One region of the Pseudarthrobacter sp. S9 genome, then DNA from elsewhere that is predicted to be linked to it. Evidence: riboswitches for the same ligand, from Rfam matches in the RefSeq annotation. Region 1 holds a riboswitch; the other holds the start of a gene.
The links. Region 1 has a riboswitch for glycine ahead of gcvP (aminomethyl-transferring glycine dehydrogenase). Riboswitches for the same ligand answer to the same signal wherever they lie in the genome.

Region 1 (5,016 bases):
TCCAGGATGCACTCGTGGGCGACGAGCCCACCTTCGCCTGTGTACAGGACCGGGAAGAAGTCGTTCAGGCGCGCCGCGATGTAGTTGGCCGCGAGCAGCGCGGACTTGGTGGCGTCGGTCAGGCCCTTGCCGCCCATGAGCTTCACGTAGGCCCAGGAGATCGGCAGGACGCCGGCGGAGCCGTAGCGGGAGGCGGAGATCGGGGTGCCGTCGGCGCCGTTGGCCGGATCCGCGGCGTTGCCCGGCATGAAGGGCGCCAAGTGGGCCTTGGCTGCCACCGGTCCGACGCCGGGGCCGCCGCCGCCGTGCGGGATGCAGAAGGTCTTGTGCAGGTTCAGGTGGGAGACGTCGCCGCCGAACAGGCCGGGCTGGGCCAGGCCCACGAGCGCGTTGAGGTTGGCGCCGTCGATGTAGACCTGGCCGCCGGCGGCGTGGACGGCGTCGCAGACCTCGCGCACATCGGCGTCGTACACGCCGTGGGTGGACGGGTAGGTGATCATGATGGCGGACAGGGCGTCCTTGCTGGCCTCGATCTTGGCGGTGAGGTCGGCGTGGTCGATCGTGCCGTCGGCGGCGGTGGCAACCACGACCACCTTCATGCCGGCGAGCACTGCGGAGGCGGCGTTGGTGCCGTGGGCCGAGGCCGGGATGAGGCAGACGTTGCGCTGGGCGTCGCCGCGGGAGAGGTGGTAGCCGCGGATGGCCAGCAGGCCCGCGAGCTCGCCCTGCGATCCCGCGTTGGGCTGGATGGAGACCTGGTCGTAGCCGGTGATCTCGGTCAGCTGGGCTTCCAGGTCCTCGATCAGTTCGCGCCAGCCGGCGGTCTGGGAGTCCGGGGCGAAGGGGTGGATGGAGGCGAACTCGGGCCAGGAGATGGCTTCCATCTCGGCCGTGGCGTTCAGCTTCATGGTGCAGGAGCCCAGCGGGATCATGGTCCGGTCCAGGGCCAGGTCGCGGTCCGAGAGGCGGCGGATGTAGCGCAGCAGCTGGGTCTCGGAGCGGTGCGTGCTGAACACCGGGTGCTGCAGGTAGTCCGAGGTGCGTACGACGGCGGCGTCCAGGCCGAAGCCGGAAACGTCCGCCGCTGTGTCCGCGGCCGTGGCGCCGAAGGCGGCGACGACGTCGGCGACGATGGCCGCCGTCGTGGCCTCATCGGCGGAGATGCCGACCGTGTCCGCGTCGATGGCCCGCAGGTTGATGCCCTTGGCCTCGGCGGCGGCGATGATCTGCTCCGCCCTGCCCGGGACGGAGACGGTGACGGTGTCGAAGAACGAGGTGTGCAGCACGTCCAGGCCGGCGGCCTTGAGCGAGGCGGCGATGCTCCGGGCGTGTCCGTGGGTGGTCTCGGCGATGGCCTTGAGGCCGTCCGGGCCGTGGTAGACGGCGTAGAAGGACGCCACGATGGCCAGCAGCGCCTGGGCGGTGCAGATGTTGGAGGTGGCCTTCTCGCGGCGGATGTGCTGCTCGCGGGTCTGCAGTGCCAGGCGGTAGGCCGGGACACCGGCGTTATCCTTGGACACGCCGACGAGGCGGCCGGGCATGGACCGTTCGAGGCCCTTCTGGACGGCCATGTAGGCGGCGTGCGGGCCGCCGAAGAACAGCGGGACGCCGAAGCGCTGGGCGGATCCGACGGCGATGTCGGCGCCCTGCTCGCCCGGGGAGGTGATGAGCGTCAGGGACAGCAGGTCCGCTGCGACGGTCACGAGGGCGCCGCGTTCCTTGGCGTCGGCGATGATCGGGGCGTGGTCGAACACGCGGCCGGAGACACCGGGCTGCTGGAGGACGACACCGTTGATGACGCCGTCGGGCAGTCCCTTGGAGAGGTCGGCGACCTCGACTTCGAAGCCGAGGGCCTCGGCGCGGCCCTTGACGATCGCGATGGTCTGCGGCAGGCAGTCGGCGTCGAGGACGGTCTTGCCGTCATGGGCCGTCTTATTCTTGTTGGCGCGACGCATCATCAGCACGGCCTCGGCCACGGCGGTGGCTTCATCCAGCAGGGAGGCATTGGCGATCGGCAGGCCCACCAGGTCCTGGACCATGGTCTGGAAGTTCAGCAGCGCCTCAAGCCGGCCCTGCGAGATTTCCGGCTGGTACGGGGTGTAGGCGGTGTACCAGGCCGGCGCCTCGAGGATGTTCCGGCGGATGACGGCCGGGGTGAGGGTGTCATAGTAGCCCTGCCCGATCATCTGCACGGCGGTCTTGTTCTTCGCGGCCAGCATGCGCAGCTCGGCGAGGACCTCCACTTCACTGAGGGCTTCGGCCAGCCGCAGCGGTGAGTCCTGCCGGATGTCCTTGGGAACGGCGGTGTCCACCAGCGCATCGACGGTGTCGTAGCCGACAGCCTTCAGCATGGCGTCGACGTCGGACTGGCGGCGGGCGCCGATGTGCCGGTCAACGAAGGACGTGGAGGCGGAAGTAACAGTCACAAGGAACTCCATAACTCAGGCGGCGCAGGGTACGCCACAGTGATTCGGGTTCCTCCCCGCTCTGTATTGGACCTGAGAGTTTCCGCGCAGCCGTGCGTTTGCAGGGCTCCGCTTGCACCGTCGGTGAGCACAGCATGTCAGAGGACAGCCTGCTACTTTCCAGAGTTGCCTTGCCGCGGCGGTACATGGGCCTGAGAGATTCCTGGGGAGGGTTTGCTCCTACGGCGCCTGCTTGTACCTACAAGCAGAACTCTCCCGCCGCAGATCAAAGGCATATTCAATTGCTCGTGACAACAGTCACAGCTCCCATTGTCCTACGCCGGGCCCGCGTCCGCAAACCGCCGGGCGTCCGGGTTACGCCGGGCGTGAGGCGCGTCCGGCCCGACGGGCCCCTCAGCCGCGCAGCCGCTCGACGGCGGCCAGGAGGCTCTCGACGTCGGCGTCGACTTCGGGGAGTTGGCCGCCCGGGCCGCGGGTGAGCATGGCATTGAAGTACAGCCCGTCCCCCATGTACAGGACGGCTTTGGCCATGCCAGGCCCGACGTCGCCCGCCAACAGGTCCAGCCAGCTCGCCTGTCCGGCGGCGAAGCGGCGCAGGGTCTCCTCGTGCGCCACCTCGGCCAGCCGCGTGGCGGCCACGAAAACCCGGTCCATCGCGGTGCCCGCCCACACAGAGGACTTGATGAAATACGCCGCGGCACCCTGCGGAGCAGCCGCCATGGCCTTGAGATCCTCCGCGAGGAGCCGGTCCAGCCGTTCGAGCAGCACGGAGATCATCGCCTCCTTGGTCGGGAAATGATAGAGCAGGCCGCCTTTGGAGACGCCCGCCCGCTTCGCGACGGCATCCAGCGTCGCGGCGCGTTCACCCTCCTCGATCAGCAGGGATTCGAAGGCGTCAAGGACGGCTTCGCGGGCGACGGGTTTTCTGGGCATGGTTCCTATCATGCCCGTGTCGGCGTGCATTTCTTAACTTTACCGTCCAGACGGTATAGTTATCTTTTATGAGCAACGCATCCATTACCGCGAGCCGCACCAGCATCGGTACGGGCACCCAGTCGGGCAGCCGCCCGCGGGCACCGTGGCGCGACTGGCTGGCCCTGGCCCTGCTGATGTTCCCGGTACTCCTGGTGGCCGTGGACAACACCGCCCTGACCTTCGCCCTGCCGGCCATCGCCCGCAGCCTCGATGCCTCCGGCTTGGAACTGCTCTGGATTGTCGACACCTACCCCCTGGCCCTCGCCGGATTGCTTGTGGCGATGGGCAGCCTGGGCGACCGGATCGGCCGGCGCAAGCTCCTCTTCATCGGCAGCACCGGCTTCGCGGCCGTCTCGGCCGCCACCGCGTTCGCACCAAGCGCCGAATGGCTGATTGCCGGCCGGGCGGGGCTTGGTTTCTTCGGCGCCATGCTGATGCCCTCCACCCTGTCCTTGATCCGCAACATTTTCCCGGAGCCCAACCGGCGCAGGCTGGCGGTGGCCATCTGGGCGGCCGGCTTCTCCGGCGGCGCAGCCCTCGGCCCGATTGCCGGCGGCTGGCTCGTGGAGCACTTCTGGTGGGGAGCCGTCCTGCTGGTGGCAGTGCCGATCATCCTGCCGCTGGTGCTGCTCGGCCCGGCCCTGATTCCGGAATCCCGCGACCCCAAACCCGGCCGGGTGGACGTGCCCAGCATCATCCTGTCGCTGCTGGTCATGGTGCCGGTGGTCTACGGCGTCAAGGCACTCGCCTCCCACGGCCTGGCGTTCGAGCCCCTCACCAGCATCGGCCTGGGCCTGGTCATGGGGTACATGTTCATCCGCCGCCAGCAGGCCCTGGCCCGCGGGGGCACCACGGCCCCGATGCTGGATGTCAGCCTCTTCGGCAACAGGGTCTTCAGCACCGCCATCACCGCCAACGTCCTGGCGCTGTTCTCCTACAACGGCTTCATCCTGTTCCTGGCCCAGCACCTGCAGCTGATCGAGGGCCAGTCCCCCTCCGCGTCCGGCGTCGCCATGGTCCCGGCCCTCATCGCCACCGTCGCGGCAGGCCTGCTGGTGGTGCCGCTCGTGCGGAAGGTCCGGCCCGGCTTCGTGGTGGCCGGCGGCCTGCTGCTGAGCGCCGCAGGCTATTTCCTGGTGGCCTTCGGCAACCATGGCAACGGCCCGGCCCTGCTGCTGACGGCCCTGATGATCCTCTGCCTGGGCGTGGGCGCTGCCGAGACGATCTCCAACGATCTGATCCTGGGGGCCGTCCCGGCGGATAAGTCCGGAGCGGCCGCGGCGATCTCCGAGACCGGTTACGAGGTGGGCTCCCTGCTGGGCACGGCGATTCTTGGCTCCATCCTGACGGCCTCGTACCAGCACAACCTGCGGCTGCCCGCCGGGGTGTTCGAGCTCGCCCCGGACACCGCCACGAGCCAAGCCGGCGAGACCCTCGCCGGCGCCGTGGAGCTCGCGCAGACGCTTCCCGCCCCCGTGGCGGAGGCGGTGACGGCGGCCGCCCGTGTTGCCTTCGAATCAGGCGTCCACGTCACGGCCGCCATCGCGCTGGTACTGATGGCGGGAGCATCGGTGCTCGCCGCCGTCGTCCTCCGAAAAGTGCCCACCGCCAAGTA
Region 2 (5,016 bases), 1.3 Mb from region 1:
TCGGGCAAGACCATCTCGGCGGCCGGGCCCTCGGTCATCTTCGTGTACATGATCATCGGCTTCATGCTGTTCTTCGTCATGCGGGCGATGGGCGAGCTGCTCCTGAGCAACCTGCACTACAAATCCTTCAGCGATTTTGCCGCGGACCTGCTGGGCCCCTGGGCCGGCTTCTTCACAGGGTGGACTTATTGGTTCTGCTGGGTGATCACCGGAATCGCGGATGTCATAGCCATCGCCGGGTACTCACCGGAACTCTGGCCGGGGCTCCCGCTGTGGATCCCGGGCCTGGCCACCATCGCCATCCTGCTGCTGCTGAACCTGACCACCGTGAAGGCTTTCGGTGAGACCGAGTTCTGGTTCGCCCTCATCAAGATCATCGCCATTGCGGCGCTGATCGTGGTGGGTCTGTTCATGATCTTCAGCGGGTTCCAGTCCGACGCCGGACCGGCCAGCTTCACCAACCTGTGGAGCCATGGCGGCTTCTTCCCGAACGAGTTCATGGGCTTCGTGGCCGGCTTCCAGATTGCCGTCTTCGCGTTTGTAGGCATTGAGCTGGTGGGCACCACGGCCGCAGAGGCCAAGGACCCGGAGAAGAACCTGCCCAAGGCCATCAACTCCATCCCGGTGCGTGTGCTGCTCTTCTACGTGGGCGCCCTGATCATCCTGATGTCCGTCACGCCCTGGACCCAGTTCGCCGCCGGGCACAGCCCGTTCATTGCCATGTTCTCGCTGGCCGGCCTGGGCGCCGCCGCCACGGTGGTCAACCTGGTGGTGCTCAGCTCGGCTATGTCCTCGGCCAACTCCGGCATCTACTCCACGTCCCGCATGGTCTATGGCCTGGCCCAGGAGGGTGACGCGCCGGCCCTTTTCGGTGGCCTTTCCCGCCGCAAGGTTCCCCGCAACGCCCTGTTCCTGTCCTGTGTTCTGCTGCTCTCCGGCGTCGTGCTGATGTATGCCGGACAGGACATCGGCAAGGCGTTTGACATGGTCACCACCGTGTCCGCGGTCTGCTTCGTCTTTGTCTGGTCGATCATCCTGGCCAGCTACCTCGCCTTCCGCAAGCGCCGCCCGCAGCTGCATGCCGAGTCCAAGTTCAAGATGCCCGGCGGCATCCCGATGGTGTGGGTGGTCTTCGCGTTCTTCGCTTTCGTGCTCTGGACGCTGACCACCCAGGCAGACACGCTCACCGCACTGCTGGTCACGCCGGTCTGGTTTATCGTGCTCGGCATCGCCTGGTCCGTCCTGCGCCGCCGTCCCGCCCATCTGGCCCGCTACGCGACGTTCCAGGACGAGCTCCGGTCGGAGCAAAATGCTGCCCCGGAGCTCCTTGGCAAAGTCACGGTTGACGGACAATGAGGACAGAAACGACAGCACAGTCCAACAGCCCGGCACTCGATCGCTCGGAGGCGGTGACCGCGGAGTATGTGCTCACACTCGACTGCGCCGAATCGCCCGGGATTGTTCACTCAGTTGCCGAATTTCTCCTGGACCACAGCTGCTACATCATCGACATCAAACAGTTCGGCGACCAAAAAGAAGGGCACTTCTTCATGAGGGTGCACTTCATCTCAACTGGCAGCGTCTCAACCCGCGAAGAACTCCGACAGGATTTCGCTCCGGTGGCTGCAAAATGGGAAATGAATTGGCGACTGGAGCCCCATGACCGAAAGCAACGAATCCTGGTCATGGTCTCCAAGTATGGCCACTGCCTTAACGATCTGCTCTTCCGCGCCCGCAGCGGCGAACTGCCAGTCGAGATCGTCGCGGTTGTATCCAACCACCAAGACCATGAGGATCTTGTCACCTGGCACGGAATCCCGTTCCACCACATCCCCGTGAGCCAGGAAACAAAGCAAGAAGCGGAATCCGAGCTGCTCGAACTAGTAGACACATACAATGTTGAGCTGGTCGTCCTGGCCCGCTACATGCAGGTTCTCAGCGACAACCTTACGGCCCGGCTCGCCGGCAAGGCCATCAACATCCACCACTCCTTCCTGCCCAGCTTCAAGGGCGCCAAGCCCTATCACCAGGCCTACGAACGGGGAGTCAAAACAGTCGGCGCAACGGCGCACTACGTAAATTCGGAGCTGGATGAGGGACCCATCATTGCCCAGCAGGTGATCGAGGTCGACCACACCTTCAGCCCCTCAGACCTCGTGACGGTCGGCAGGGACGCCGAATGTAAAGCACTCACAAACGCAGTACGTTGGCACTCTGAGGGAAGAATCATTTTGTCAGGGAACCGGACAGTCGTCCTTCGCTGACTCCGCTTCCAGAACCAGAAGATACCTGACTCCTCCCGCTCCCTCGATTTCCTGCGGGCCCCAGTCTATTCCGTACTGGAATGGTACGGCCAGCGGGTGTTCGTGGGCTCTCTGGGCGCCGGCGGCTTCGCGTCAAGAGACGCGTGGCTGCCGGTGCCACGGATCTGCGGGTCCGACCTTGACACAACTGAATATGCCTTTCGAACCGTGGCGGGAGAGTCCTCCCAGTCATCAACCGGGCAGGCGCCGTAGGAGCAAATCCTCCCCAGGAATCTCTCAGGCCCATGTACCGCCACGGCGAGGCAACTCTGGAAAGCAGTCAGGCGAAAGCCCGGACTCACCGACGGTGCAAGCGGAGCCCCTGCGAAATCATGGCTGCGCGGAATCTCTCAGGTCCAATACAGAGCGGGGAGGAACCCGGTCCGCTCCGGCGCATATAGCGCCGGCCATACCCTGGAGTTCCTCATGACGGTTCCATCACTTTCATCAAACTTTGCCGATCGGCATCTCGACGCGCGTCGCCAGGCCGACATCGACACCGTTCTTCCCACCCGCATGGAAATAATCCCTGGGGACGAAATAGTCACCAGGATCAATGCACTGCTTCCCACTTCCGCGACGGTCACTGTGACATGCCTGCCGCATCACGGAGTCGGACGGACAATGCGCACTGCGCTTCAGTTGGCTTCCCACGGATACCGAGTAGTTCCGCATTTGGCCGCACGGAGCCTGAGCGACCGTTCACAGCTCGCAGGCATACTGAGGGACTGCGAAGTCGCCGGAATAACTGAGGTATTCGCGATTGCCGGTGATGCCCCCCACTATGCCGGCCCTTATGAGTCGAGCATTTCACTCATGGAGGACATCGCAGACATATCGGGAGGCAGCATGTCAATTGGAGTGGCCGGGTACCCCGAAGGCCATCCGCAGGTCAGTCAACTGCGTCTGCTTGATTCGCTGCTCGACAAACAGCATCTGGCCTCCCACGTGGTGACGCAAATGTGCTTTGCAGCACCCAAGATCAGCGGCTACGTGCAGCTTCTGAGACGAGAAGGGTTTCAGCTGCCGGTCTGGGCGGGCGTAGCCGGTCCCATCGCACGGAGCGAACTCATTCCACTGGCAAGGAAGATCGGAGTCGGCACATCACTGAAGTTCCTCAGCCGTCAGGGCCCGCTGTCCCGCCGCCTCCTGGTGGGTAACAGATACTCGCCAGAAAGCCTGATCTCCGAACTGGCTCTGATGCGCAACTTCGTGGCCGGAGTCCATCTTTACAGCTTTAACAGCCTGGACATCCTGCCCGGGCTCCATAGCCAGCAAGCCGAAGCCCTTGTCCACGTCGGCGCTAACCAGGGAATCTCGAATGAACGCTGAGACAGCGAAGCCCGGGGTGACCGCCAGTGTCACGGGGAGCAACCGCGTCTAGCGCGGCGTGGCGGAGAAGATCAAGGGGCGCGTCATCATGGACGTCGTCGTCCTACCCATCGACTGCTCCGCAACGGCCCTTCTGAGCCCCCAAAAGGGCCGTTGCGGAGCAATCGATGTGGGGTCAGACCCCAACTCCGGGCAGACCCCACAGGCACTCACAGCACGGGCACAGCCACCGGAAAGCGCGGCGATAACTCCACAGCTGAAGCTGGTCCCAGGCCGAAACCTCGGCCGGCCCGGGATCCGGGCCCCAGCAAAGGAGTTTCACATGGCAAAGATCAACAAGACCACCGCGGGCATCATGCTCGCCGCGGTCATCAGCGGCGGCGCCATCGGGGCGGCAGCCCTCCCCGCGATGGCCGACGACGCCACCGGCACCTCGTCGTCGAGCCCCGCCACCGCCGCAAGCGGTTACGGCAACGGATACGGAATGCCCGACGGCGGCACCGCCGGCCCGCGTGGGCAGCACCAGGCGAACGGCAAGACGGAGGAGATCCTCACCGGGGACAACGCCGCCAAGGTCGAGGCGGCCGTGAAGGCAGCCCAACCTGATGCGACAATCGAGCGGATGGAGACCGACGCCGACGGCGCCACCTACGAAGCCCACATCACGAAGGCCGACGGCACCCAGGCCACCGTCCTGCTCGATGAGAACTTCACCGTCACCGGAACGCAGGAGCAGGGCCAGGGCCGCCCCGGCGGCGGCAGGGGTCCCGCAGACTCCAGCGCCCCCGCCACGGACGGCTCCAGCTCCAACGGCTGATCCGCGCGGCTGGCCCGGCCAGCCGGACGCTGCCCCGGCCGGCGGCACCGCGCCGTCGTCCGGGGCAGCCCCGGAAGGTTTTCCCCCGCGGATCATTCCCTGCCTTCCGATCTGCCGATAGGGTGCAGGAAGGACTCACCCTCTGAGGAGAACACCAATGCGCAAATTGACGGCCGGCCTTTTCTACTCCGTGGACGGTGTGGTCGAAGCCCCCAATCTCTGGCAGTTCGACAGCTTTGATGATGAGCTCGGCGCCGGGATGGGCCAGATGATTGGCCGGGTGGACACCGCCATCCTCGGCCGCGTCGGGTACCAGGAGTGGGCAGGGTACTGGCCCAGTGCCGCAAGCGGAGATCCTTTCGGAGACTTCATCAATCCCCTGCGGAAGTATGTCGCCTCCAGGACCCTGTCCGGCGAGCTCGGGTGGCAGAATTCCCGCCTTATCGAGGGCCCCCTGGAGGACTTCGTGGCCGCGCTCAAGAACAGCGACGGCGGCGAGATCGGCGTGTTCGGCAGCATCTCCCCGGTCCGCCAGCTTCTGTTCGCGGGCCTCCTCGACTCCTT

Region 2: linked by a shared signal. The riboswitch ahead of ACQCSY_RS11510 (methylenetetrahydrofolate reductase) and the one ahead of gcvP (aminomethyl-transferring glycine dehydrogenase) in region 1 are both predicted to bind glycine.

Annotation. Positions count from the first base shown of each region.
Region 1 is NZ_CP189576.1:1,124,884-1,129,899, forward strand. It holds gene gcvP (aminomethyl-transferring glycine dehydrogenase) at 1-2,438, opposite strand, end outside; glycine riboswitch at 2,478-2,594, opposite strand; glycine riboswitch at 2,596-2,694, opposite strand; gene ACQCSY_RS05240 (TetR/AcrR family transcriptional regulator) at 2,820-3,359, opposite strand; gene ACQCSY_RS05245 (MFS transporter) at 3,428-5,016, shown strand, end outside.
Region 2 is NZ_CP189576.1:2,409,301-2,414,316, reverse strand. It holds gene cycA (D-serine/D-alanine/glycine transporter) at 1-1,356, shown strand, start outside; gene purU (formyltetrahydrofolate deformylase) at 1,353-2,264, shown strand; glycine riboswitch at 2,466-2,566, shown strand; gene ACQCSY_RS11510 (methylenetetrahydrofolate reductase) at 2,730-3,635, shown strand; gene ACQCSY_RS11505 (hypothetical protein) at 3,958-4,452, shown strand; gene ACQCSY_RS11500 (dihydrofolate reductase family protein) at 4,610-5,016, shown strand, end outside.